Regions from separate parts of the Achromobacter sp. 01N37 genome, predicted to be linked through region 1. Evidence: predicted binding sites of a transcription regulator. Region 1 holds the regulator's gene; the other holds the start of a gene.
What was found. Region 1 encodes FliA, which starts transcription of late flagellar genes. Its sites were predicted from a motif close to CTAAAGTTTNNNNNNNNNNNGCCGNTA; they were not measured.
Positions count from the first base shown of each region.

Region 2: a site for FliA is predicted at 7,247-7,273, ahead of AC1DSJ_RS21700 (FlxA-like family protein). Genes of this name have one in related genera too.

Region 1 is NZ_JBFTRX010000003.1:405,742-420,248, forward strand. It holds gene AC1DSJ_RS07970 (FliC/FljB family flagellin) at 33-1,226, opposite strand; gene AC1DSJ_RS07975 (RNA polymerase sigma factor FliA) at 1,530-2,285, opposite strand; gene flhD (flagellar transcriptional regulator FlhD) at 2,713-3,036, shown strand; gene flhC (flagellar transcriptional regulator FlhC) at 3,068-3,649, shown strand; gene motA (flagellar motor stator protein MotA) at 3,768-4,637, shown strand; gene motB (flagellar motor protein MotB) at 4,649-5,638, shown strand; gene AC1DSJ_RS08000 (response regulator) at 5,641-6,021, shown strand; gene cheA (chemotaxis protein CheA) at 6,052-8,184, shown strand; gene cheW (chemotaxis protein CheW) at 8,202-8,702, shown strand; gene AC1DSJ_RS08015 (methyl-accepting chemotaxis protein) at 8,796-10,499, shown strand; gene AC1DSJ_RS08020 (CheR family methyltransferase) at 10,508-11,362, shown strand; gene AC1DSJ_RS08025 (protein-glutamate methylesterase/protein-glutamine glutaminase) at 11,380-12,438, shown strand; gene cheY (chemotaxis response regulator CheY) at 12,488-12,877, shown strand; gene cheZ (protein phosphatase CheZ) at 12,886-13,521, shown strand; gene AC1DSJ_RS08040 (methyl-accepting chemotaxis protein) at 13,688-14,507, shown strand, end outside.
Region 2 is NZ_JBFTRX010000011.1:122,902-137,408, reverse strand. It holds gene ftsH (ATP-dependent zinc metalloprotease FtsH) at 1-1,463, opposite strand, end outside; gene AC1DSJ_RS21725 (RlmE family RNA methyltransferase) at 1,681-2,313, opposite strand; gene AC1DSJ_RS21720 (YhbY family RNA-binding protein) at 2,332-2,934, shown strand; gene greA (transcription elongation factor GreA) at 3,064-3,540, opposite strand; gene AC1DSJ_RS21710 (methyl-accepting chemotaxis protein) at 4,177-5,805, shown strand; gene AC1DSJ_RS21705 (solute carrier family 23 protein) at 5,855-7,177, opposite strand; gene AC1DSJ_RS21700 (FlxA-like family protein) at 7,314-7,724, shown strand; gene AC1DSJ_RS21695 (ABC transporter substrate-binding protein) at 7,927-9,252, shown strand; gene AC1DSJ_RS21690 (ABC transporter permease) at 9,341-11,053, shown strand; gene AC1DSJ_RS21685 (ABC transporter ATP-binding protein) at 11,050-12,135, shown strand; gene AC1DSJ_RS21680 (LysR family transcriptional regulator) at 12,146-13,054, shown strand; gene AC1DSJ_RS21675 (histidine phosphatase family protein) at 13,077-13,721, shown strand; gene AC1DSJ_RS21670 (SDR family oxidoreductase) at 13,832-14,507, opposite strand, start outside.

The sequences.
Region 1 (14,507 bases):
CTCTGCCGGAGCCGAGGAACCGTCCGCTGGAATTAACGCAGCAGCGACAGAACCGTTTGCGGCACTTGGTTGGCTTGAGCCAGAACCGAGGTACCAGCCTGTTGCAGGATCTGAGCCTTGGTCATGTTCGACACTTCCGTAGCGTAGTCGGCATCTTCGATGCGCGAACGAGCGGCGGACAGGTTGTTGATCGTGTTGTTCAGGTTGGCAACGGTCGATTCGAAGCGGTTCTGAATCGCACCCAGCGAGCTGCGCTGCGAGTCGATGTTTTGCAGAGCGGCGTCGAGCTTGGCCAGCGGGTTGGAGGTCGAACCCTTGGTCAGGCTGGTCAGGGGCAGCGAGTCGGTCTTCAGCGTGAAGGCGGCGGTGCCAGTGGTCGTCGTGGTGTCGGCGTCCTTCGGGTTCACGGCGATGTAGTAGGAGCCCGATGCGCCCGAAGCGACGTCGAAGCCCTTGGCCTTCAGGTTGCTGGACTCGGTAGCGTCAGCAGCCGACACGTCGACCTTGACGAACCAGTTGCCGTTTTCGTCAGCTTCAGCAGCCGAACCGACGGTGACGTTGCCGGAAGCAACACCCAGACGGCCAGCCAGATCGCCAGCGGTGCCTTCGGCAACGGTGTTGGCGGTCATGGAGGTGGTCGAGCCGTAGGCGGCTTGGTATTGAGCGGTGCTAACAGCAGCCTGCGTGCCCTTCGGGCCCGACACGTTGAAGCCATCCAGACCCAGGGTCTTGGCGGTGACTTCCTTCAGGTCGATCGTGATGGTTTCGCCGTCGTTGGCGCCAACTTGGATCGTCAGCTTGTTGTCCTTAGCCAGGACGTTCACGCCGTTGAACTGGGTTTGAGCCGACACGCGGTCGATTTCGTCCAGACGCTGCTTGATTTCCGATTGGATCGAGTCCAGGTCGGTCGGCGAGTTCGTGCCGCTGGCGGCTTGAACCGACAGTTGGCGAACGCGTTGCAGGTTGTTGTTGATTTCGTTCAGCGCGCCTTCGGTCGTTTGAGCGATCGAGATGCCGTCGTTGGCGTTACGGGCGGCTTGGGTCAGGCCCTTGACGTTGGCGGTGAAGCGGTTGGCGATGGCTTGACCAGCGGCGTCGTCCTTGGCGCTGTTGATGCGCAGGCCCGACGACAGACGCTCAATGGCGCTGCCCAGCGTCGATTGCGACTTGTTCAGGTTGTTTTGAGCAACCATCGAGAGGTAGTTGGTATTGATAACGGCAGCCATGTTGGTGCTCCCAAGAGAGAAAGGCTTCTTCAAACCGGGCAGCAACGCCGCCCACTGGTGTTAACGGGAAAGTTCGTCGACTTTTTGTCTAAGAATCTCTCCGTTGCAAGGATTACGGCAGTCCCAAATCATTCTTTAGCCCTATTTCGCGAAAGTCTTATTTATTGTTGTATCCGCCGCGAGCGCCTGCTGGCGTGGGCCAGGGCCCGAAATGCGAAACGGGCGCCTGGGGCGCCCGTTGGTTTTTGCACTGTCTGCGTAACCCTATATAGAAGGGTCTATATACATGGGTAAGTGAGAGCGCTAGATGATCTGCGCGATCTGCCCCTCCAAGGGCAGCTCTTGCCAAGCCTGTTCCTTCAGCTTGGCGCGAATGCGCGCCGTTGCCTGCGACCGCAGCTGGCAAACCCGCGCCTCGGTCACATTCATGATCGCGCCAATCTCTTTCAGATTCAGGCCTTGCTCGTAACACAGCGACAGCAACAATTTTTCCCGATCGGGCAGGGAGTCGATGGCGTGCACAAGCGCCTGGCGGAAATCGCCAGCCAATAAAGAATCCAGCGGATTGCCGCCTGCCGAACCATGGTTCAGTGTTGCGGCCCAATCCGACTGTCCTGATGCGGAATCGGTTTCGGTCGTGAAATCTTCGTAGTGAACGATCTGCACGCCTTGCGCGTCGTGCAGCAATGATTGGTATTCGTCGATCGGAATTTCAAGCTGCTGGGCGATTTCGGCTTCAGAGGGCGAGCGCATCAAGCGCTGCTCCAGCTGGGAAATGGCCTGCTCGATTTTGCGCGCCTTGGCGCGGACGCTGCGCGGCAGCCAGTCCTGGCTACGAAGCTCGTCCAGCATCGCGCCACGAATACGGGTCGTGGCGTAGGTCTCGAATTGGGCGTCTGCGGTTTCCTGATAGCGCCTTACGGCGTCAAGCAGGCCGATCATGCCGGCCTGTATCAGGTCGTCAAGCTCAACGCTGGCGGGTAGCCGGGCGAGCAATTGCAGGGCCAGCTTCCGCACGAGCGGGGCATATTCGACCAAGCTGTCTTCTGCGTGGGGCATTGCGGGAATGTCAGGCGGTGTCCATCGTGACGCATTGTCGGTCGTTGTCAATTTGCGACATTGTCGACAAACGCGCGGCTGCACTAAAGCTAGCAATCAGGTGATCGTCAAGGTGCCATTGTCGGCACTGCACAACATTTCATTCCCCGAAGTACGCAATGTTTTGAATGCTTATTTGCCAAATTGACGTAAATTCGTCACCGATTTCTATGTCAAGGTGTGTCTAATCTAACAAGTTGCGCAATATCAACAAAGATTTGTCATATAAGTCATAGAAAATGACATCACCTGTGGTAAATTTTACTTAAATTGCGAACAAATGATACATTTCGCATTAAAACAGGATGTAGCAGCGTCAGGTAACCGCAGGTTGCCGATGCTTTTGGATATCAAGCCCCGTGGGTGGGATAGGGATAGGGAGTAGGGCGTGCAACAAGTCGAAAATTCTTTGCTGGCAGACATTCGTGAAGTGAATCTGTCATATCTGTTACTTGCGCAACGTATGTTGCGTGATGACTATGCTGCGTCGATGTTCCGTCTGGGGTTCAGCAATGAAGTTGCTGACATCCTGATGCGTCTGTCGCCGGCACAACTGGTGAAACTGGCCAGCTCCAGTTCGCTGCTGTGCCGGTTCCGTTTTGATGATTACAGCCTGCTGTCGGCGCTGACCCATGACGTACTGGGTGGTGCACTGCAACAAGCCCACGCAACGATCCTGTTGGCCAAGCAACCTGTAGAAGAACTGGCTTAACCGCCACTCGAATCCTCAAACGGAACGTGTAATGGCCTCCAAAAGCGTATCTCAGGAAGCGGACGATATCCTGCTTGCTAGCTCCATGATTACCCTAGGAGCCCGACTGCAGGTGCTCGAGGCGGAAACCGCCCTGAGCCATGACCGCCTTGCACGCTTGTACCGGGAAATTCGCGGTTGCTCGCCACCCAAGGGGATGCTGCCTTTCTCGGTTGACTGGTTCATGACCTGGTTGCCGAACATCCATTCTTCGCTGTTCTATAACGTGTATTCGTTTTTGAATGCACGCACAAGCAGCAAGGGCATCCGCGCCACCATCGACGCGTATCGCCTGTATCTGGAGAACGCCGGCCTGGACACGGCGGAAAACGCCGAACCCGTCCTGAGCTTCACCCGCGCCTGGATGCTGGTGCGCTTCTTTGACAGCGGCATGCTCCAGCTGTCCGCCTGCCGCCAATGCGGCGGTCATTTCATCGCCCACGCTCACGATCCGCAATCGGATTTTGTGTGCGCCATTTGCCGCCCGCCACCTCGCGCCGGCAAGACGCGCGCCGCAGCAAAAGCACGTGCGGGCAGCCGTCCGGCGCCTGCCGTCGACGCCGCGCGTCCTTGACCTCCCGCGTCCAAATACATCAAAAGCCCTGGAAAACTCCCCGTAACCCGCCTTTTTGGGTCGGGGGGAACAGGGGATCATTGACGCCAGTTTTAGACTTCGTTGGCAGGGGCCTGATGTGTTGATTGTTATCGGTTTTCTCGTGGTGATCGTGTCGGTCGTCGGCAGCTTCATAGCGCTGGGCGGCCACTTGGGCGCGCTTTACCAGCCCTTTGAGCTAACGCTGATCTTCGGGGCGGCTTTCGGCGCGTTCCTGGCCGGCAACAGCAAGAAGTCGCTGATGCTGGTGAAGAAGGCGTTGCCCGACGCGCTAAAGAGCTCGCGCTACAGCAAAGACGTGTACATGGAGCTGATGGCTCTGTTGTATGTGTTGCTGAACAAAGCGCGCCGTGAAGGCCTGATGGCCATCGAATCGCATATTGAAGACCCGGCCTCCAGCCCGATCTTCAGCGAATATCCCCGCATCGCCAAAGACGCGAAGCTCATGGAGTTCATTACGGACTACCTGCGCATCATGATCAGCGGCAACATGAGCTCGTTTGAAATCGAAACGCTCATGGACGAGGAAATCGAAACCTACCGCCACGAGCGCGAAGTGCCTGCGCACGCGTTGCAGCAGATGGCTGACGGCCTGCCGGCATTCGGCATCGTGGCCGCAGTGCTGGGCGTGATCAAGGCGCTGGCCGCCGTGGACCAGCCGCCCGCCATTCTGGGCGACCTGATCTCCAAGGCCATGGTCGGTACCTTCCTGGGTATTTTGCTGGCCTACGGTTTTGTGGGGCCGCTGGCCTCGCGCGTTGAGCGCCGCAACGACGAAGCCATGAAAGTGCTGGAATGCATCAAGACCACGCTCTTGGCCAGCATGAACGGCTACCCGCCGCAACTGGCGGTGGAATTTGGCCGCAAGGTGCTGTTCTCGTCTGTGCGTCCGACGTTTGGTGAGCTGGAAGAGCACGTCCGGCAAACCAAGTCGACCGGCAAGGCCTGACGGAGCGGGCCATGAGCACGGTAAACAACCACCGTGTGGTGATCCGCCGCAAGAAGGTCAAGGGCGGCGGGCACCACGGGGGCAGCTGGAAGATCGCTTACGCCGACTTCATCACGGCGATGATGGCGTTCTTTCTGGTGATGTGGCTGATCAGCATCGTGCCGCGCGAAGAACTCAAGGGCATCGCGGAATACTTCCGCATGCCGTTGCGCGTGGCCATTACGGGCGGACCCAGCAGCTCCGCCGAAACCAGCGCGGTGCCAGGCGGCGGCCGCGACCCCTTGCGCAGCGAGGGCGATGTGCGCCGTGGCCAGGGCAACCGGGTCGAGTCGCAGCCAATGGGCGACGCCGAGCGCCGCGAACAGCATCGCCTGGAAAACCTGAAAAAGCGCCTTGAAAACGTCATTGAGACCAGCCCTGTCCTGAAGAGCTTCAGGCCGCAGATGCTGATTGACCTGACGACCGAAGGCCTGCGCATTCAGATCATCGACAACCAGAACCGCCCGATGTTCGCCACCGGCCGTGCGGAAGTGCAGCCGTACATGCGCGACATCCTGCGTGAGCTGGGGCCGGTGTTGAACGAGCTGCCCAACAAGGTCAGTATCTCGGGCCACACCGACGCGTCGCAGTACGCACGCGGCGAACGCGCCTACAGCAATTGGGAGCTTTCCGCCGACCGCGCAAACGCGTCGCGCCAGGAATTAGTGGCCGGCGGCATGAGCGAAAGCAAGGTCATGCGTATCCAGGGTCTGTCTTCCAGCATGAGTCTGGTTAAAGATGATCCGTACGCAGCCGTTAATAGACGTATCAGCCTCGTGGTGCTCAATATGAACACCCAGAAGCGCATCGAAAACGAGAACGCCGCGGCAGCGGACGTCAGCGCGAAAGATGCCCGCGAGGTGGGGACGGCCGTGGAGGCGGTGCAAGCCGCCGCCCAGGCCGCGACGGCAACCAAACCAGGCGACGCGGCGACTACGCCGCAAGCTGAAGGGGTTCGATAGCAATGGCGGCAACGATTCTGGTGGCGGACGATTCGGCGACGATGCGCATGATCGTGCAGGCGACGCTGACGGGCGCGGGATGGAAAGTACTGACGGCCGGCAACGGCCAGGAAGCGCTGGATGTGGCCAAGAGCCACCCGGTAGACCTGGTTGTCAGTGACTGGAACATGCCGGTCAAGGGCGGGCTGGAGCTGATTCAGGGCTTGCGGGAAATGGACCAGTACCTGGACGTGCCGGTGCTGGTGCTGACCACCGAAGACGACGTGGACAGCAAGATGGCCGCTCGGGATCTGGGCGTTTGTGGCTGGCTGTCCAAGCCGGTCGACCCTGATGTGCTGGTGGAATTAGCGACCGAGCTGCTCGATGAGCAGGCCGGCGCGTAAAGCAGGTTCATTTATGAAGGCGTACGGGTCATGAGTTCTGGTTTGGACCTCAGTCAGTTTTACGAGACCTTTTTCGACGAGGCGGATGAGCTGCTCGCGCAGATGGAGCAGTTGCTGCTTGAACTCGATGTGGGCGCGCCCGACATCGAACAGCTCAACGCCATCTTCCGCGCGGCCCACTCGATCAAGGGTGGGGCGGCGACATTCGGCTGTTTCACGCAGTTGGCGGGTACTACCCACCTGCTTGAAAACCTTCTGGACGCAATCCGTCGCGGCGAAATGGCGCTGCGCACGGACATGATTGATATTTTCTTGGAAACGAAAGACGTGCTCAAAAGCCAACTGGATGCCTACCGGGCCTCCGAAGAGCCCGATGAAGCCGTGTTTGAGCGTATCTGCGCCGTGTTGAGGCAGTTGGCGCTAGAGCATAAGGACCCCGCCGCGGCGCCTGCGGCAGCGCCCGCACCCGTGGCAGCGGCTCCGGCTCCCGCACCGGCTCCCATCGCTGCGCCCGAACCCGTGCAGCAGGCTGCGCCCGTGGCCGATGCCGCGGCCGGCAACCTGCCGCTCAAGGTCAAGATCACCAAGGTGTCGGACAAGGACGCCGCGTCCCTGCTCGAAGAAATGGGCAACCTGGGCAACGTCCGCGCCAGCGAACGCGCCGATGGCGTGCTGACCGTGTGGGTGGACAGCACCTGCACGCCGGACGACATTGAAGCGGTTTGCTGCTTCATCGTTGACGGCGACCAACTGAGCATCACGCGTGAAGCCGCGCCGGCCAGCTCGGCCGCACCGGCCGCCGCCGAAGCCGCGCCCGCCGCGGTTGCTGCTGCTGCCCCCGTTGCCGAACCTGTCGCTGCCGCCGCCGCGCCTGCGCCGGTAGTGGCCGAGTCCGCCGCCGCCGCCGCCGAGGCCATCACCCAGGCCGCGGCCCGCGCCCGTCCCGCTGCACCCGCCCATGCCGACAAGGAATCCACGTCGATTCGTGTGGGCGTGGAAAAGGTTGACCAGGTGATCAACCTGGTGGGCGAACTGGTCATCACGCAAGCCATGCTGGCGCAAACCGCGTCCACGCTGGACCCGGTGCTGCACGACCGCCTGTTGAATGGCATGGAACAGCTGGAACGCAACGCCCGCGATCTGCAGGAAGCGGTGATGTCGATCCGCATGATGCCGATGGACTACGTGTTCAGCCGCTTCCCCCGCCTGGTGCGCGACATCGCCGGCAAGATGGGCAAGCAGATCGAACTGCAAACCTATGGCCGCGCGACCGAGCTGGACAAGAGCCTGATCGAACGCATCATCGACCCGCTGACGCACTTGGTCCGCAACAGCCTGGACCACGGCATCGAAACGCCTGAAAAGCGGATCGCGGCAGGCAAGGACCCGGTCGGCCAGCTGGTGCTGTCCGCGCAACACAATGGCGGCAACATCGTCATTGAAGTCAGCGACGACGGCGGTGGCTTGAGCCGCGAGAAGATCTTGAAGAAGGCGATGGCGCAAGGCCTGGCCGTCAACGAGAATTCGCCTGATGACGAAATCTGGCAGCTGATTTTTGCGCCGGGTTTCTCAACCGCAGAAAAGGTCACGGACATTTCCGGCCGTGGCGTCGGCATGGACGTAGTGCGCCGGAACATTCAAGACATGGGCGGCCACGTGCAGCTGTCGTGCGAGCCGGGCAATGGCACCACGACGCGTATCGTGCTGCCGCTGACGCTGGCCATTCTGGATGGCATGTCGGTGCGCGTGGGTGAAGAAACCTTCATCCTGCCGCTGAACCATGTGACGGAATCGCTCCAGCCCACCAACGATCAGATCTACTCGGTGGCCGGCAACGAACGCGTGATGCATGTGCGCGGCGAATACCTGCCGCTGGTCGAGATGCACCGCGTGTTCTCAGTGCACGAAGCACAGACGGACCCGACGCAGGCCATCGCGGTCATCATGCAGGCCGAAGACCGCCGCTTTGCGCTATTGGTGGATCACCTGATTGGGCAGCACCAGGTGGTCGTGAAGAATCTCGAGTCGAATTACCGCAAGGTTCCCGGCATCTCGGCCGCCACCATCCTTGGCGATGGCAGCGTGGCGCTGATTGTCGACGTATTTGCGCTTGCGCGCGCCAACCGTGAACGTTGGTCGCAGCCCGAAGCCATTTTGAATTGATGGAGCATTAAAAAATCATGGCAGCCAAACCGCAAGCGCAATCCGCGCGCAACGAAGATGTCGGCAGCGAATTCCTGGTCTTCACGCTGGGCGATGAAGAGTACGGCATCGACATCCTGAAAGTGCAGGAAATCCGCGGCTACGACGCCGACACGGTGACCCGCATCGCCAACGTTCCGCCCTTTATCAAGGGCGTGACGAACCTGCGCGGCATCATCGTTCCGATCGTGGACCTGCGCATCAAGTTCAACCTGGGCCGCGTTGACTACAACGAGCAGACCGTCGTCATCATCCTCAACCTGGATCGCCGCGTCGTCGGCATCGTGGTTGACGGTGTGTCGGACGTGCTGATGTTGAACGCCGGCCAGATTCGTCCGGCGCCGGAATTCGGCGCCACCCTGTCCACCGAGTACCTGACGGGCTTGGGCACGGTGGATGAGCGCATGCTGATCCTGGTGGACATTGAAAAGATGATGACCAGCGATGAAATGGCGCTGGTGGAGAAGGTCGCTTCCTGATCGGAATCCGGCCGGATAGCGGGGTAGAGGCGCCATATTGAATCCGATGTGGCGCTTTCCTTTAACGATTGCAGTCAAGGGATGGTTCTTGTGATGCGCAAGTTTTTCGCGAACATGACGATACGCAGCAGCCTGTTGTGGGTGCTGGCGTTTTTCTCATTCATGTTGGTGATTGGGGCGGCGCTTGGCGTGTTGTCTTTGCGCATCAGCAACGGGACCCTCGCCGAAATCAAGCAATCGCAGGAACTCGACGACGCCGTCGGCCGGGTCGTGTCCAGCTACAAGGACACCATGAATGGTCTGGGCCGCGCGGCCACCGCCAACTATGCCGACATCGTCGGCAGCGTGGGCCAGGCCACCTTGCTGACCACGGGCCTGTCGGCGGAAGCCACCGGCCTGCTCGAACGCGCCAAGGCCTCGATGAACAAGGGCCAGGCGGAATACGAGTACTACAAGACGCTGCCGCAACCGGCAGAAGCCGCGGAAGCCTTGAAGGAAATTGAAGCGTCGTACGCGGCGCTGCAACAGCAAGGGCTGACGCCGTTGATCGCCGCGCTGGAAAAGGCCGACATGCCGGCCTACCAGAAGCAGGTGCAAACGGTACAGGATGCGCTGGAAGGCCGCTTTGCCCGCGCCGTTGAAGGCTTTGACTTCTGGCGCGCCAGCAAGATGCTGGATGCGCACGAAGTGGCGCAGGTGCGTTACCAGTTTGTGTTGATCGCCGTTAGCGCGGGTGGTGTGATTGCCGCGCTGCTGGTGTTCGCGACCTATGTCTTCCTGCGCCGCCGTGTGTTGCAGCCGCTGAAGGAAGCGGGCCATCATTTTGACCGCATCGCTGGCGGCGACCTGACGGCGCGTGTTGACGTGCGCAACACAAACGAGATCGGCCAGCTGTTCGCCGCGCTCAAGCGCATGCAGGAAAGCCTGACGCGCACCGTGGCAACCGTGCGCCGTGGTGTGGACGAGATCAACGTCGGTTCGCATGAAATCGCGGCTGGCAACACGGACTTGTCCAGCCGTACCGAACAGCAGGCGGCGTCGCTCGAAGAAACTGCGGCGTCGATGGAAGAACTGGCGTCCACCGTGAAGCAGAACGCCGACAACGCGCGCCAGGCCAACCAGCTGGCGGCAAGCGCGTCGGACGTGGCCGAGCGGGGCGGTTCCGCGGTGTCGGAAGTGGTCAACACCATGCACGACATTTCGGCCAGCTCGCGCAAGATTTCGGAAATCGTTTCTGTTATTGACGGTATCGCGTTCCAGACCAACATCCTGGCGCTGAACGCGGCTGTGGAAGCCGCGCGTGCCGGCGAACAGGGCAAGGGCTTTGCGGTGGTGGCGGGCGAAGTGCGCTCGCTGGCGCAGCGCAGCGCGCAAGCCGCCAAGGAAATCAAGGGCTTGATCGAAGACTCGGTGACCAAGGTGGGCGCGGGTTCGCAACAGGTGGAGCGCGCGGGCGCAACGATGCAAGAGATCGTGGCCTCGGTGAAACGTGTGACGGACATCATGGGCGAAATTTCGGCGGCGTCCGAAGAGCAGTCCAGCGGGATCGATCAAGTGAACCGCGCCGTATCGCAGATGGATGAAGTGACGCAGCAGAACGCGGCGCTGGTGGAAGAAGCGGCGGCCGCAGCGGGCTCGCTGCAAGAACAAGCCCAACGCCTGGCGGAAGCCGTGGCGGTGTTCAAGATCAATGCGGGCGAAGTCATCGAAGTGCCGGCGCATCGCCTGTCTTCGGTGCGTTCGTCTGATGAAGACTCACGTTTGCAAGCGCCTGACGCGTTTGCGCTTGGGCACTGAGGAACCGAGTGGCCACTGCAGCAACTTCGGCGCCGTCCATTTCGGTGGACCGCCAATTCGATTTTCGCGACGCGGATTTTTCCCGCGTCCGCAAGATGATTCACGTGCGCGCCGGCATTTCGCTGGGCACGCACAAGCGCGAAATGGTCTACAGCCGTCTCGCGCGGCGTCTGCGCGCACTTGGCCGGCAGGACTTCGGCAGCTATCTGGATCAGCTGGAAAACGAGCCTGATGCGCCCGAGTGGGAAGAGTTCGTCAACGCGCTCACGACCAACCTGACGGCGTTTTTCCGTGAGTCGCACCACTTCCCGATCTTGGCGGACTTTGCGAAAAAGCGCGGCGGCCCGGTGTCGGTGTGGTGCTGCGCTGCATCCACGGGTGAAGAGCCGTATTCGATTGCGATGACGCTCGTTGAAGCGCTGGGGCCGCGCGGAGCGTCGTCCACGGTGCTGGCAACCGACATCGACACCAATGTGCTGAACCGCGCGCGCGCCGCTGTGTATCCGGCCGAACGCGTGGCGAAGATGGAAGACGAGCGCCTGCGCCGCTTCTTCCTGAAAGGCCGCGGCGCGAACGCGGGGCAGGTGCGGGTGCGCCCCGAGATCGCCGACATGGTGCGGTATGAAACCTTGAACCTGTTGGCGCCTTCCTGGGCGATCAACGAAAAGTTCGACGTGATTTTCTGCCGCAACGTCATGATCTATTTCGACAAGCCGACGCAGGCGAAAATTCTTGAACGCTTCGCGCCGCTGCTCAAACCGGGCGGCCTGTTGTTTGCGGGGCACTCCGAGAACTTCACCTACATCAGCCGGGATTTTCGTCTGCGCGGGCAGACGGTCTACGAATGTGCGAGTAAGGCCTGACGGCCCAAGGCATCACCATGAAAAAAATAAGCGTTCTGTGTGTAGACGACTCCGCGCTGGTGCGCGGACTGATGACCGAAATCATCAACAGCCAGCCAGACATGGAAGTGGTGGCGACCGCGCCCGATCCCCTGGTTGCGCGCGAACTCATCAAGCGCCATAACCCCGACGTGCTGACGCTGGACGTGGAAATGCCCCGCATGGACGGGCTGGATTTCCTGGAAAAGCTGATGCGCCTGCGGCCGATGCCGGTGGTGATGGTGTCGTCGTTGACCGAACGCGGCGGTGAAATCACGCTGCGCGCGCTGGAACTGGGCGCGATCGACTTCGTGACCAAGCCCAAGCTGGGCATCCGCGACGGCTTGCTGGAATACACCGAACTCATCGCCGACAAGATTCGCGCTGCCTCACGCGCCAAGCTGCGCGCGCCCACGCCGCACGCGGCGCAGGCCGCGCCCGCGCCGATGCTGCGCCGGCCGCTGGCCAGCTCGGAAAAGCTGGTGATCGTGGGCGCCTCCACGGGCGGCACCGAAGCCATCCGCGAAGTGTTGCAGCCGTTGCCGCCGGATAGCCCGGCCATTCTGATTACGCAGCACATGCCTGCCGGCTTCACGCGTTCGTTCGCGCAGCGCCTGGATGCACTGTGCGCCGTGACGGTGCGCGAAGCCGTCCACGGCGACCGCGTGCTGCCGGGCCACGTGTATCTGGCGCCGGGCGGTGATACGCACATGCGCCTGGGCCGCAGCGGCGCCAACTACGTGATCGAGCTTGAAGCCAGCGAACCCGTCAACCGCCACCGCCCGTCGGTGGACGTGTTGTTCAATTCCGCCGCCGTGGCCGCGGGCAAGAACGCCATCGGCGTCATCTTGACCGGCATGGGCAAGGACGGCGCCGCCGGCATGCTGGCCATGCACCGCGCGGGCGCGCACACCATTGCGCAGGACGAAGCCAGCTGCGTGGTATTCGGCATGCCCCGGGAGGCCATCGCCATTGGCGCCGCGGATGAAGTGGTGACGCTGTCGGCAATTAGCGAACGCATTCTGACTCGCCTGGGCGACCGTGGACACCGCGTTTGACGCGGACGCTTCACGATCGTTCTCAAGCAAATTTTTTCTGGAGTGAAAGATGGTAGACAAGGGCATAAAGATTCTGGTGGTGGATGACTTCCCCACCATGCGACGAATCATCCGCAACCTGCTCAAAGAGCTGGGTTTCGAGAACGTGGATGAGGCCGAAGACGGCGCGATCGGGCTGGAGAAGCTGCGCAACGGCGGCTTCCAGTTCGTCGTGTCCGACTGGAACATGCCCAACCTGGATGGCCTGGAAATGCTCAAGCAGATCCGTGCCGACGCGGCGTTGGCATCCTTGCCCGTGCTGATGGTGACGGCCGAAGCCAAGAAAGAGAACATCGTTGCGGCGGCTCAGGCCGGCGCCAACGGTTATGTGGTCAAGCCTTTCACCGCGGCGACGCTGGAAGAAAAGCTCACCAAGATCTTCGAGAAAATTGCCGGCTGAGGTGTGCAATGAGCACAACGGAACACGTTGAACCCGCAGCGGAAAACCCTGACCTGATCCACCGCATTGCATCGCTGACGCGCATGTTGCGCGACAGCATGCGCGAGCTGGGTCTGGATCAGGCCATCAAGGATGCGGCGAACGCCATCCCGGATGCCCGCGACCGCCTGCGCTATGTCGCCCAGATGACCGAACAGGCCGCCAACCGCGTGCTGAACGCGACCGAGCAGGCTGGCCCGATCCAGGACGGCATGTCGCGCTCGGCGCAGGCGCTGGATACACGCTGGCAGCAATGGTATGACCAGCCGCTGGAATTGCCCGAAGCCCGCGAACTGGTCAAGGACACGCGCGCCTTCCTGGCGGATGTGCCCAAGCAGACGCAGCAGACGCAGTCCAAGCTGATGGAAATCATCATGGCGCAGGATTTCCAGGACCTGACGGGCCAGGTCATCATGCGCATGATGGATGTGGTGGGCGCGATTGAACGCGAACTGCTGCAAGTGCTGCTGGACAACGTGCCGCAAGAGCGCCGCGATGAAGCCAACAGCCTGCTCAACGGACCGCAGATCAGTCCGCAGGGCAAGACGGATGTGGTGACCAGCCAGGATCAGGTTGACGATTTGTTGGCCAGCCTGGGCTTCTAAGGCTGTGGTGGTACCCGTGTGATGCAAGACCGCGCCGCCAGGCATGTCCTCTGGCGGCGCGCTTATAAGAATAAAAAGGGGCAACGCAGGAGACACGGCGCGCGCAATGCGCGCCAGGCCACGGACGCCCAACGCAGGCGAACCGGGCCGCAAAAGGAGGTCTACCATGGCCAGATCCGTATTCCGCCTGGGCGGTATGTGGGGCTTGTTGCGCCGTTTGAACCGGGGCGACGCCATGCTCTCGGAACGCACGTTGTCCGTCAGCCCCGCGGTATTTCCATTGCATCGGTTTCTGGCGCAGATCCGCCGGCGCATCATGACCGTGCGCGGCTCCAGTATCGAAATCGCGCTGAATGCGGCGCGCACGCAGTTTCAGGCGGGGCGCTGTTCGCAGCTGGCGCAGGAGCAGGCGCGTGCGGCGGGCGCCTTGGCCGATAGCGGTGCGCAGATCGCCACCTTGTCCGCGTCCACCTCGACGCACGCGCGCGAGATCTCGGCCATGTCGGGCCAGAACCTGCAAGCCGCCGAGCAAGCGCTGGCCGAGCTGTCTGACGTGAAGATGCGCGTGGACCGCATGACGCGCGAGATGGCCGCGTTCACCGAAGTGGTGGGCAAGCTGACCATCGGCGCGCGTTCGGTGGCCGATATCAGCAAGCTGATCAAGGACATTGCGTTACAGACGCAGCTGCTGGCGCTGAACGCGGGCGTGGAAGCTGCCCGCGCCGGCGATGCAGGGCGGGGCTTTGCGGTGGTGGCCAGTGAAGTGGGCCGGCTGGCCGAACGCGTCAACGCCGCCACGACTGACATCGGCCGCCATACGTCCGACATGCTTGAACTCGTGGAAATCACGCAGCGCCAGACCGGCACGCTGCGCAGCGACGTGGATGCGTCGGGCGAAGTGCTGGACCGCACCTGCTCGGATTTCGAGCGGTTTGTGCGCGATTTCGACAGCATGAACCGGCAGGTGGGCGACGTGGTGCAGGCGA
Region 2 (14,507 bases), on a different contig from region 1:
CCCGTCGTCATCTGGTCCATGAACAGTTCTTCGGCGATACGGCCACCGAACAGCACGGCGATGGTGGACAGCAAGCGGCCCTTGTCCATGCTGTAGCGGTCGGTTTCAGGCAACTGCATCGTCACGCCCAGCGCACGGCCGCGCGGGATGATGGTGACCTTGTGAACCGGATCGGTCTTGGGCAACAGGCGGGCAACGATCGCGTGGCCGGACTCGTGGTACGCGGTGTTCTTGCGTTCCTCTTCAGGCATGACGATCGAGCGGCGCTCGGCGCCCATGATGATCTTGTCCTTGGCCTTTTCGAAGTCAGACATATCCACCGTGCGGCCATTACGGCGAGCGGCGAACAAAGCGGCCTCGTTGACCAGGTTGGCCAGGTCGGCACCCGAGAAGCCCGGGCAACCGCGCGCGAGGATGGTCGCGTCGACGTTAGGCGACAGCGGAACCTTGCGCATATGGACCTTCAGGATCTGCTCGCGGCCACGGATATCGGGCAGCGGCACAACCACTTGACGGTCGAAACGGCCGGGACGCAGCAGCGCCGGGTCCAGCACGTCGGGGCGGTTGGTTGCGGCGATGACGATAACGCCCTGGCCGGATTCGAAACCGTCCATCTCAACCAGCATCTGGTTCAGCGTTTGTTCGCGTTCGTCGTTGCCGCCACCCAGGCCGGCGCCACGCTGACGGCCCACCGCATCGATTTCGTCGATGAAGATGATGCAGGGAGCGTGCTTCTTGGCGTTCTCGAACATGTCGCGGACGCGCGCAGCGCCCACGCCGACGAACATTTCAACGAAGTCCGAACCGGAAATGCTGAAGAACGGAACCTTGGCTTCGCCGGCGATGGCCTTGGCCAGCAGCGTTTTACCGGTACCGGGCGAGCCCACCATCAGCACGCCACGGGGAATGCGGCCGCCAAGCTTCTGGAACTTGCTGGGGTCGCGCAGGAAGTCGACCAGTTCCTGGACGTCTTCCTTGGCTTCATCGCAGCCGGCAACGTCAGCGAACGTGATCTGATTGGTGTTTTCGTCGAGCATGCGGGCGCGAGATTTGCCGAAGCTGAACGCCCCGCCTCTGCCACCGCCCTGCATCTGTCGCATGAAGAATACCCAGACGCCAATCAGCAGCAGCATGGGGAACCACGACACGAAGATGCTCATCAGCAGCGATTGCTCTTCGCGCGGCTTGCCCGACACCTGCACGCCGTACTTCAGCAGATCGGAGACCATCCAGAGGTCGCCGGGCGAAGTCAGCGTGTAGGCGCGGCCCGCGTCCGGGGTGACGTACAGCACATCGCCCTGAACGTCGACCTTGCGGATACGTCCCGCCTTGGCGTCGTCCATGAACTGCGTGTAGGTCACGCCGTCCTGGGTCTGAGCGCGTCCGTCGAACTGTTTGAAGACGGTGAACAGCACAAGGGCTATCACCATCCAGACAGCGACTTTCGAAAATGAATTATTCAAGGTCGATCTCCTGCTTTCGATTCCGACCGGCGACCGCGCACCCGCATATGGCACAGTCACAAGTATGTCAATAGCCCATTCTACCCTGTTGGACCCGATTGCGTCCTGGGGCCCCTGGGGTCCGTGTAGTTACGTCTGATTCTTCGTTATGGTGGTCGTTGTCTCGGCAAGCAGGTAAGTTCTTCGGGATTCCGGAGCCACATGCCCCGGCCCGGGGTTACTTGAGATCGCGGGCAACCAGAAAGGTTTCAGAGGACTTTGCCCTTGATGCCTTCGGCTTGCGCTCGACCACCCGCTTGAAGTGCTGCTTGAAGCTTTGCACGATCTGCGAAAAACCGCTGCCGTGGAAAGCCTTGACGATCAGCACGCCGTCGGGCTTGAGGTGAGCGCGGGAAAATTCCATCGCCAGGTCACACACATGCTGGATGCGCGCGGCGTCGGCAATACCCACGCCTGACAAGTTGGGGGCCATGTCTGAAATAACAAGGTCCACGGCATGCGATCCGACCATGTCTTCCAATTGTTTCAGAACTTCGTCTTCGCGGAAATCGCCCTGGATGAATTCCACGCCCGCAATGGGTTCCATGGGAAGCATGTCCAACGCAATAATACGTCCGTCCACGATGCCGCCCGGCCCCGTCAGGCGCTCTCGCACCACTTGGGACCAACTGCCGGGCGACGAACCCAGATCGACGACCAGGTCTCCCCGGCGGAGCAACTTTTCGTTGTCCAAAAGCTCGATCAGCTTGAAAGCGCCCCGGGCCCGATAGCCCTTCTGTTGCGCCAGCTTCACATAGGGATCGTTGATGTGCTGGTGAATCCAGTCTTTAGAGAATTTATTCTTGGCCATTACCGTACAATTCCACGCATGCCTATATTAGAACTTACCTCTCGTGAGCGCAGCGACCTTCGCTCCGCCGCTCACCCTCTGCGCCCCGTCGTCCTGATTGGCGACAATGGCCTGACCGAAGCCGTGCTTAAGGAAATTGACCTGGCACTGACTTCGCACGGCTTGATCAAGGTACGCGCCGGCGGCGATGACCGCGAGGCCCGCGAGACCATGTTGTCGACGATTTGCGACACTTTGTCCTGCGCCGCGGTGCATCACCTGGGCAAGACCCTGATTCTTTTCCGCCCGCTGGCTGGCAACGTCAAGCCCGCCGCGCTGGCCGCCATGGAGCCCGAAGCTCCTGCCAAGCGCCGTGCCTCCGAGCCGTACACGCCCAAGAAGATTGCCGCCGAAGGCAAGACGCTTGCCAAGCGCCCCCGCCGCAGCGAGACCGAAGAGCCCAAAGCCGCCAAAACGCGCTTCGTGCCCCAGGACCAGCTGAACAAGAACGGCAAGCCCATGCGTCCCAGCAACAAGCGCGCTACCGTCAGCGGCCACGGCATTCCCCGCCGCGCGGGCAGTGCACTGAGCTTGCGAGCCGGTGCTCGCAGCGGCACCAGCCGCAAGACCACGAAAAAGTAAGGCCAGGCACAAAAACGGGCGCTCTACGCGCCCGGTTCACCATAGCGATCCGCGAATGTACCGCGGAAATCAGACGAACGCAGGGTTCGGGCTATGGCGTTTTGACAATTTACCGCTTGGGCGGATGCGTCAGATGTAACGCACGCCCAGAACTTCATACTCGCGAACGCCTGCCGGGGCCTTGACCTCGACAACATCGCCTTCGCTCTTGCCGATCAGTGCGCGCGCCACAGGGCTGGACACAGAGATCAAGTTGGACTTGATGTCGGCTTCGACGTCGCCAACGATCTGGTAAGTCACGCGGTCGCCGGAATCCAGGTCTTCGATGTCGACGGTGGCGCCAAACACGGCGCGGCCTTCGGCGTCGAGCGACGTCGGGTCGATCAGGTGAGCATTGGAAAGCGTGCCTTCAAGTTCGGCAATCCGGCCTTCGATAAAGCCTTGGCGCTCGCGAGCGGCGTCATATTCGGCGTTTTCCGACAGATCACCCTGCGCACGCGCCTCAGCAATGGCGTTAATCACGGCAGGACGTTCCACGGTTTTCAGCCGTTGGAGCTCTTCTTGCAAGCGCTCGGCCCCGCGCACGGTCAAAGGAATGGCAGACATGTCGTTTCCCAAACAAAAGTAGAAAAACGCCCCGACGGAGCGTTCTCGGTGAAGGTCGTTACCCTGGCGCGCGCATGGCGTCTGGGGCTTTTTTAAAGCGAGACGAGCGGCGCGGACGACCAAAACAAAACCCCGGCTCGGGTCGGAACCGGGGCAATCAAAGTCATATTGTGGGCAAAGTCCACCGGAATTGCAAGCCGCTGGAAAAAACGCGGTTTTCGGCGCAATTCACCGCTGTAACCCGCTAAAACCGGGCATTTCCTCAACAATCCTTAAATTTGCGGGCGATCGCGACCCAACCGCCCCTGCACACGTTGCGCAAAAGATACTTAAGGATAGTTTTTAGCCCTTGATGGCGAAATTTAAAAATTTTGGGCGCAGGAAAATCAACAAAAACGGTATAACCGAAAACAAGCAGGATTAATAACAATTAGATACCAGCCTGTAGTCCCCGGCGTATCTCCTTATTTCAAGTGCGGGCATCGCGGCAGAAGCCGCCGCGATATCGATTGTGCGTGATGTGCATGTTCAGACGAACGCATCGCTGCCATCCGGTCCGACGTTCGTCGCTGCGCGCCGCGTGACGGGCTGCCCTGTCACCGCGTGCAGAGCCGCGTTCTAGACTGAGGAGCTCTCATGCTGGAAAAAATGAAAGTCCGTACAGGCATGCTGCTGGTGCTGGCCTGCTTCGTCGTTGCGCTGGGACTGGCTTGCGGATTGAGCTGGCTGAATGCGGGACACAGCGTCCGCGAAATCGAAGATCTGAACACGGTGGCCGTTCACCAGGTTGACCCGTTGTATGAGGCCAATGGCGCCTTGCTGCGCACTCGGCTGGCGCTGGACGACGCGCTGGCGGGCATGCTGGCCAGCAACGCCGAGCAGACCCGCACGGCCGAGCAGGAGGCCGCCGCCGAACTGGCGCAGGCGCGTGAACGATTCACCCGCTACATGGAGGTGCCCAAGAGCGAACGCGGCCAGGCGCTGGCGCTGACGCTGCAAGACCGCTTCACGGAATACGCCGCGCTGCTGGACACGCTAAGCGCCGCCATCAAGGAACGTTCCGCGGCCAAGTACCAGCAGGATGTGGGCCGGACGCGCCAGGCCGATGTGAACTTCGTGCGTGACATGAAGACGTTCCTGGCCCGCGTGCAGGAGCGCAGCGACGGCGTGCTGGCCAGTTCACAAGCCACTTATTCGAATGCACGAATTTCATCCATCGCCCTGCTGACCGCCGCCCTGTTGTTGACCGCCCTGTGCTGGACCTTCATCCGGCGCGGCGTGCTGCTGCCCTTGCAAGAGGCGGGCCGGCACTTTGACCGTATCGCCGCAGGCGACCTGACCCAACGGGTCGACAGCCGCTCCAACAATGAGATCGGCGCGCTGTTTGCGTCACTCAAGCGGATGCAGGAAGGCCTGACCCGCACGGTGACCACCGTGCGCCAGGGGGTAGAAGAGATCAACGTGGGCGCGGCGGAAATCGCCGCAGGCAACGCCAACCTGTCCACCCGCACCGAGCAGCAGGCCGCCGCTTTGGAAGAAACCGCCGCCACGATGGAAGAGCTGGCCGCCACCGTCAAGCAGAACGCCGAAAACGCCGCGCAAGCAAATCAGATGGCCGCCATCAGCATGGACGTCGCGCAGCGCGGCGGGCACAACGTGGGCCAGGTGGTGTCGACCATGCAGGGCATTTCGGACAGCTCACGCAAAATCGCCGACATCGTCTCGGTGATTGATGGCATCGCCTTCCAGACCAACATCCTGGCGTTGAACGCCGCCGTGGAAGCCGCGCGCGCGGGGGAACAGGGCAAGGGCTTCGCCGTGGTCGCGGGTGAAGTGCGCAATCTGGCGCAGCGCGCCGCGCAGGCCGCCAAAGAGATCAAGACCCTGATTGAAGCGTCGGTGGATACGGTGCAGGCCGGCTCGGCCCAGGTGGCGGCCGCGGGCCAGACCATGCAGGAAATCGTGGCGTCCGTGCAGCGGGTGACGGACATCATGGGCGAGATCTCGGCCGCCTCGGCCCAACAGGCCAGCGGCATCGATCAGGTCAGCCTGGCGGTCTCGCAAATGGATGAGGTAACGCAGCAGAACGCGGCGTTGGTGGAAGAGGCGTCAGCCGCCGCCTCCGCGATGGAGGAGCAGGCGCGCCGCTTGTCCGAGGCGACCGCCGTATTCAAGACACAGTCGGGGCAAGTGATTGACGCCACGCCGGTAGTGGCATCCCCGCTAGCCCACACCAAACCCTCGGCGCGCTTGTCGCGGTCTTGATCGGGCGCCAGCCTGCGCGGGCCGCAAGGCCCTGCGCAGGCTTGTCAGATCAGACGACTGCCGGCGCCCGGCGGCGCAGCAAGGCGTACAGGATGATGGCGCCGAAGGTGGCGGTACCGATGCCGCCCAGCATGAAATCGCCCAGCTTGATCGTGAAGTCGCCCGCGCCCAGCACCAGGGTCACGGCGGCCACGATCAGGTTGCGGTTGTCGCTGAAGTCCACCTGGTTGACCACCCAGATGCGGGCGCCGGCGATCGCGATCAGGCCGAACACCACGACTGACATACCGCCCAGGACCGGACCCGGAATCGTCTGGATCAGCGCGCCGAACTTGGGCGAGAAGCCCAGCACGATGGCGATCAGCGCGGCCACCACGAAGACCAGCGTGGAATAAATGCGGGTAACCGCCATCACGCCGATGTTCTCGGCGTAGGTCGTGACGCCCGTGCCGCCCACCGCACCCGACACCATCGTTGCCACGCCGTCGCCGACGAAGGCGCGGCCCAGATAACGGTCCAGGTCCTGCCCGGTCATGGCGCTGACCGCCTTCACGTGGCCCAGGTTTTCCGCGACCAGGATGATCGCAACCGGCACGATCAGGCCCATGGCTTCCGCCTTGAAGACAGGCGCCGCGAAATGCGGCAGCCCGATCCAGGCGGCGGCCGCCACGCCGGAGAAGTCGATCGGCTTGCCCAGCCCCATGCCGTTAGCCAGCACGGCGTAGATCACGCAGGCCAGGATCAGGCCGACCAGGATCAACAGCCGCTGGACCATGCCCTTCGTATAGACGGCGATGCCGCCCACGCAGACGATGGTGACTAGCGCCATGAAGGTATCGAAGCCCGATGCCCCCATGGCGCCCTTGGCCGCAATCGGCGCCAGGTTCAGCCCGATCACGGCGACGACCGCGCCCGTCACCACGGGCGGCATCAGCGTATCGATCCAGTTGGCCCCGCCGCCCGCGCGCGCATTCACGATCCAGACGATGACGCCGATCAGCGTATAGACCAGGCCGCAGGCGATGATGGCGCCCAGCGCCACCCCGATGTTCGCGTTGGCCCCGCCCCCGGCGTACCCGGTCACGGCAATGACGCCGCCGATGAAGGCAAAGCTGGAGCCCAGATAGCTGGGCACGCGGCCGCCCACGAACAGGAAGAAGATCAGCGTGCCGATCCCCGACATCAGGATGGCGACGTTGGGGTCAAAGCCCATCAGCAGGGGCGCCAGCACGGTCGAGCCGAACATCGCAACCACGTGCTGCGCGCCCATGGCGACGTTCTTGGGCCAGGACAGCCGTTCATCGGGCGCGATGATGACGCCAGGTTCGGCGTCGTCCGCCAGGCGCCAACGCGGGAAATAGGAATTGGACATGGGAATCCCAAAGAAGGTGTTGGGGTGAGCGGGCGCCAGTGTAAAGGGGGCCACGAAAACGGGGCAATGCTTAAGTTCGCAACGAAAATGCCGTAGCTAGGGAAAGCCCCAAGATCAATAACCGAACGGAGCCATCATGGCGACCAATCCCATCAGCGGCGTTTCCCGAATCAACTCGATGGCCGACCTGTGGGCCGAACGAATTCAGGCCAACAAAGAAGCCAAGTCGGCCGCCGGCGGCGAAGCGGTCTCGGTCAGCGCCGAAGGCTCGATCCGCGTCAACACGCCGGGCGCCTCGAAGGTGAATACCGCGAAGGCCACCGAGGAAACCGACAACGACGACGCATACACCCGTCAGATCAAGGCCTTGCAAAAACAGCTCAAGCAGATCATGGACCAGATCGCCAGGGTCAAGGCCAGCGGCATGTCGGACGAAATGAAGGCGCAGCAGATGCTGGCGCTTAATACCCAAGCCGTGCAGATCCAGAACCAGATTTCCCAGGTGTTGGCGCAGCAGGCGCGCGACGCACAACGCAACAGCGCCTAAGCGACGACCTGAGGCCAGCGCGATGACGCGGGCGCCCCGAGAGCGGGCGCCAGCATCGGCGCGTGCGCGCGCATCCGGGCATCGGCACCGGCGCCTGAGCATCGGGCGCCCCCGATGATGATGCGCATCAAAATTTCTGATTGGACGCGTAGCAGACCAGACATTACTGTCTCCGGACAAATTAAAACTACGGAGACAAACCATGCATGCAATGCGCACAGCACTTGCAGGAGCGCTGCTGGCCGTCTGCTCGGCCCCTGCCCTGGCCGGCACCGTCACGGTCATCACGTCGTTCCCCAAGGACCTGACCCAGGCCTACAAGAGCGCCTTCGAGAAGGCCAATCCCGGCATCACGCTGGAAATTCTGAACAAGAACACGGTGTCGGGCATTGCCTACGTGCGCGAAACGCCCGCCGGCCAACGTCCCGAAGTGTTCTGGGCCAGCGCCCCTGACGCCTTCGAAGTGCTGGGCCGCGACAAGCTGCTGGCCAAGTCGTCCGACGTGGCGAATAAAGATGTGCCGGACAAGATCGGCAACTACCCCATCAATGACCCCTCGGGCATGTACCTGGGCCAGGCGCTGGCCGGCTACGGCATTGTCTACAACACGCGCTATATCGCAGCGCACAAGATTCCCGCGCCCGTGGAATGGAAAGACCTGTTGTCGCCGAAATGGTTTGGCCACGTGGGCATTACGTCTCCGTCGCGCTCGGGCACGATGCACCTGACGGTGGAAACCATTCTGCAAGGCGAAGGCTGGGATGACGGCTGGAACACGTTGCTGCGCATGTCGGGCAACAGCAGCGCCGTGACCGAGCGTTCGTTCGGCGTACCGGACGGTGTCAACAACGGCCAGTTCGGCGCGGGCCCGGTCATCGACTTCTTCGGCCTGTCCAGCAAGTACTCCAAGTTCCCGGTGGAATTCGTCTACCCGTCCGAAACCGCCATCGTGCCGGCCAACATCGCGTTGATCGAGGGCGCCAAGAACACGGAAGAAGGCAAGAAGTTCATCGCCTTCACGTTGAGCCAGGCGGGCCAGGAATTGCTGCTGGAACCGAAGATCTCGCGTCTGCCGGTGCTGCCGTACACGGCGCTTGCCGGCAAGATTCCCCCGGGCTACCCGGACCCGGCCGAGATCGCCCGCCGCAGCAAGGTCCAGTTCAATGCCGACCTGTCGCAGACGCGCTACTACGTCGTGCAATCGCTGTATGACCAAACAGTCACCTTCCGCTTGAAGGAATTGCAGGCCGCCACCAAGGCCATCTACGACGCCGAAGCCAAGCTGGGCGACAAGGCCAAGAGCGGCAAAGCCGCCGAGCTGCTGGCCCAGGCGCGCAAGCTCGCGTGGGCGCCGCTGGTCGATGGCAAGCAGGCCGCCGACCCGGCGTTCCTGGCGATCTTCGCCGGCAACAAGAAGGACGCCGCCGTCAACCAGCAGATCACGCAGCTGGAAGGCGAATGGAACGGCAAGTCCAAGGCGAACTACGAAGAAGCCGTGAAGCTGGCCAAGCAGGCCGCGGCACTCTAAGCCGCTACTCCGCGACCGGCGCGACGGCGGACGGACACTTCAGCCCGCCCGCCGCCGCCCTCCCCTGGCAACGATTTCGGGAATCTCGATGAATTCTTCGGGCCACTCACGCCTGCCCGCCGGCCCCGTCATGGTGGCGCTGCTGGTGTTCGGCTTTCTGCTGCTTTTCCTGGCCGTGCCCGTAGGCACGGTCTTCTACAGCGCCTTCGTGAACGCCGACGGCAGTTTCACGATGGGCCACTTCGGCGCATTCTTCAACCAGCCGCTGATGCAGGAAGCGTTTTTCAACAGCCTGTATGTGGCGGGGTGGTCGGCGCTGCTGGCGTCGTTGATCGCCGTGCCGCTGGCGTATTTCACCGTACGCTTTGACTTTCGCGGCGCACTCATCATCCAGACGCTGGGCGTGCTGCCGCTGATCATGCCGCCGTTTGTGGGCGCGGTGGCGATGCAGCTGATCTTCGGACGGTCGGGCAGCGTCAACCTGCTGCTGAACGACTGGTTCGGCTTCACGATTCCCTTCATGGAAGGCCTGAACGGCGTCATCTTTGTGGAAGCGCTGCACTACTTCCCGTTCATCCTGATGAACCTGGTCGTGGCGCTGCGCAACATCGACGGCGCCATGGAAGAAGCCGCATTCAACCTGGGTTCGCGCGGGTTCCGGCTGTTTCGCCGCGTGATCTTTCCGCTGGCGCTGCCGGGCTATGTGGCGGGCGCATCGCTGGTGTTCGTCAAGGTGTTTGACGACCTGGGCACCCCGCTTGTGCTGGGCACCACCAACATGCTGGCGCCGCAAGCGTACTTGCGCATCACGCAGGTGGGGCTGGAAGATCCGCTGGGCTATGTGATCAGCGTGATCATGATTGCGTTCTCGATTCTGGCGTTGTGGCTGTCGGCGCGCGTGCTCAAGGGCCGCGACTACTCCACGCTGCAAAAGGGTGGCAATTCCATCCAGAAGCGCAAGCTGGGGCCGATGGAAAGCGTGCTGGCCTATGGCTGGATCATCCTGGTGCTGCTGCTGGTGCTGTCGCCGCACATGGGCGTGCTGCTGCTGTCCCTGGCCAGCGTCTGGAGCTTTGCGCCGCTGCCTGACGGCTACACGCTGGCGCATTACTCGGCCGTGTTCTCCGAGTCGCAGGGCATGATTGCGAACACGCTGCTCTATTGCGGCCTGGCCGCGGGCGTGGACGTGATCCTCGGCACAGCAATTGCCTACCTGATGCTGCGCACCCGCCTGCCGGCGCGCCAGTGGCTGGACCTCATGGCGTCTGCCGCGCTAGCGATTCCGGGCATCGTGCTGGCGATCGGCTTTCTGCGCACGTTCCGGGGGATCGAACTTCCCGGCACCGGCACGCTACTGACGTCGTCGTGGATCATCATCATGATTGCGTATTCCGTCAGGCGCCTGCCTTACGCGCTGCGGTCGTGCGTGGCGTCGTTGCAGCAGATCAACGTCTCGCTGGAGGAGGCCGCGCAATCGCTTGGCGCCACGCGCATGAGCACGATTCGCCGCGTGGTGGTGCCCTTGATGGCGGGCGGCATGCTGGCCGGTTTTGTGACCAGCTTCGTGACGGCGGCGGTAGAGCTGTCGGCCACCATCATGCTGGTCACGAAAGACAGCCAGGCGCCCATGAGCTACGGCATCTATCTGTATATGCAAAGCGCGGCGGGCCGGGGGCCCGGCGCCGCGCTGGGTGTGCTGGCGGTGGCCGCGGTGGCTATCGGCACGTATGTATCGCACTTGCTGGTAGAGCGCGCGCAGTCGCGCCAGCGTCCGGCACGCACTGAAGGGGAATCCGCATGAAGAAAGTCAGCGTCGAGTGCCGCAACATCCGCCTGTCTTACGGCAAGACGGAAGTGCTGAAGGACGTCAACATCCATATCGAGCCGGGCGAGTTCTTTGCGCTGCTGGGGCCGTCGGGCTCCGGCAAGTCCACGCTGCTGCGGCTGATTGCCGGCTTCAACCGCCATAGCGCGGGGCAGTTGCTGGTGGACGGCAAAGACATCACCGGCACCCCGCCCTGGGATCGCAACATCGGCATGGTGTTCCAGAACTACGCGCTGTGGCCGCACATGACGGTGTGGGACAACGTGGCGTTTGGTCTGGTCGAACGCAAGCTGCCCAAGGCGGAAATCCGCGCCAAGGTGGAAGCCGCGCTGGAACTGGTGGGGCTGTCGCAATACGGCAAGCGCCGTCCGAATCAGTTGTCGGGCGGCCAGCAGCAACGCGTGGCGCTGGCCCGCACCATCGTCATCGAACCGCAGGTGCTGTTGCTGGATGAACCCTTGTCGAACCTGGACAAGAAGCTGCGCGTGCAGATGCGCCAGGACTTGCTCAGCCTGCAACGGCGGCTGGGCATCACCACCATCTTCGTCACGCATGATCAAGAAGAAGCCATGACCACGGCCGACCGGATGGCCGTGCTGGACCACGGCGTGGTGCAGCAGATTGGCGCGCCCAGCACCTTGTTCGACTATCCGGTCAACCGCTTCGTGGCCAACTTCGTGGGCACGATGAACGTGCTGGAAGGCAATGTGCGCGAACGCACCAGCGGCAGCGTCGTGCTGGCGGTGGAAGGCGTGGGCGACTTGCATTTGCCGCTGACGGCCGAGGCTCCCGCCGCCACGCGGCTGGCAGCCAGCTTCCGGCCGCACACAGTGCAGATCGAAATGGCCGATGGCTTGGGCGATGCGCGTTATGTGTGGCTGCCGGGCATTGTGGAAAGCAGCGAGTTCCTGGGCGAGTTCACGCGCTATCAGGTGTTGATTGGCGAGCAGCGGCTGACGGCGGATCAGTCACACCTGGCGGGCCTGTCGCCCTTCCCGCCTGGCGCACCCGTATCAATCGGACTGGAACCGACCCAAGTGCGGCTGCTCGCGGCCTAAACTTGCGGCCATGGAAATCTATCAGATCCGCGCCTTCGTCACGGTTGCCCGGCTGGGCAATCTGACGAAGGCGGCCGAAGCGCTGTCGCTGACTCAGCCCGCCGTCACCGCGCAGATCAAGGCGCTGGAACAGAGCCTGGGCGTCGCGTTGTTCGACCGCAGTGGCGGCCGCCTGGCGCTGGCCAAGGCGGGTGAAGTGCTGTTGCCCACGGCCGAATCGTTGCTGGTGCTGGGGGCGCAGTTGAAGTCCGAAGCGCAGCAGTTGCAGGGCAGCCTGCATGGCGTGGTGGAACTCGGCGTGCCGAGCGAGAAGCCGGATTTCCTGCGCCTGGGCGAATTGGCTTCGGCCGTGACGCAACGCCTGCCGCTCGTGGAATTGAAAACGCAGACCTTGCCAACCGCCACGCTAGCCGAACAGGTCAGCACCGGCCGTCTGCCCGCGGCATTGACCATCGCAGCCAATCCGCCGCGTGGCGTGCTGTGGCTGCCCTTGCGCAGCGTGCGTTACCGCATCGCCATGCCTCGCGAACACGCCGCCGTGCTCAAGCGCGGCGGCTGGCGTGAAGTGGCGCAACTGCCTTGGCTTGACGGCCCCTCGGGCAGCCACACGCACCTGCTGCTGCGCGACATGTTCGAACGCCACGGTTTGTCGCCGCGCATCGTGATGCAGCACGACGACCAGGCGAATCTGGATGCGCTGGTGCGCGCGGGGGCCGGTTGCGCCCTGCTGCGCGAAGAGACCGCGCTGGCGGGTGCCGCGTCGAACGATTTCATCGTGTGGGGCCAGGCACGCGTTGACGCCATGCTAGGCTTCATCCTGCCCTATGAGCGCGCTAGCGAGCCCGCGCTGGTCGCGTTAAGCTCGATCATTCAAACCATCTGGAAGCCGCGCGCGGCCATCACGCCGGCCCAGCTTTAAGCCTATTCCGCATCATCACTCAATGACTGAAATCTGGTTCATCCGCCATGGCGAAACCGACTGGAACCGCCAGCGCCGCCTGCAAGGCTGGAAAGACATTCCCCTGAACGAATTTGGCGTCAACCAAGCCAGCCTGCTGGCCGCGCGCCTGCGCGAAGAGGCCCGCCACACGCCCATCCACGCCATCTACAGCAGCGATCTGCAACGCGCTCACGCCACTGCCGTGCCTGTATCCGAACAACTGGGCCTGCGCGTGCGTGTGGAACCGGGCATCCGCGAACGCGGTTTTGGTGTGCTTGAAGGGCTGGATCACGAACGTATCGACGTGCTGGCGCCGGAAGCTGCCGCCGCCTGGAAAAGCCGCGATCCGCTGCGCCCGCTGGACGGCGGCGAGACGCTGGGCCAGTTCCAGTCGCGCGTGGTTTCCACCGTGGACGACATCGCCAGCCGTCACGACGGCGAACGCATCCTGCTGTTTACGCACGGCGGCGTGCTGGACATCATCTGGCGCCATGCCTCGGGCGTGCCGCTGAATGCACCGCGCGACGCCGCGTTGTTGAATGTCAGCATCAACCGTGTCGGCATCCAAGGCCGCAAATGGGAAGTGCTGGACTGGGGTGATGTGGGCCACATCGCAGATGAGGTTGGCGACGACGTGGTGCCGTAAGACGCTGGCGTGGTCACATGCGGCGGGGCATGCCCGCCGCAGGTTTGCACATCGCCGGTTCTAACGCCGCTGGCGCGATGTGTTCTTTCATCACGCGGCGCGCGCTGCCCTCACCCGGCTTTGCGCGGCTTGCGCGGCGCATCGCGCGCCAGCTTGTCGTACACCGCGTTGGGCAGCAGGCGCATCAGCTTGGCCACCACACCCATCTGCCAGGGAATCACCTTGTACGACGTGCCGCGTGTAATCGCCGCATGCGCGCGCTGCGCAAAGGCGTCCGCTTCCATCAAAAACGGCATCGAGTACGGGTTCTTCGCCGTCATCGCGGTCTTGATGTAGCCGGGCGCGATCGTCACCACCCGGATACCGTCAGCCGCCAGCTCCAGCCGCAGGCTTTCGCAATAGGTCACCACCGCCGATTTGGACGCGCTGTACGCGCCTGCCCCCGGCAGCCCGCGCACGCCCGCCACGCTGGCGATGCCTACCAAACGGCCTGATTCGGCGGCGCGCATGGCGCCGACAAAGGGCTCGAAGGTAGCCACGGTGGCCAGCAGGTTGGTATCGACAATGGCTTTGAAGACGTCGTAGTCCTCACCGTGCTCGGTCAACGTGCCCGCACTGATGCCGGCGCTGGCGATAACCACATCCACCCTGCCCTGGCAAAACGCAATGAAATCGGCCGCCGCCGCATGCAGCGCGGCGCGGTCGCGCACGTCTACCGCATAGCAGCGATGCTCACCGGGCAAGCTGTCGGCCAGTTCACGCAGCGCGTCTTCGCGCCGGCCCAAG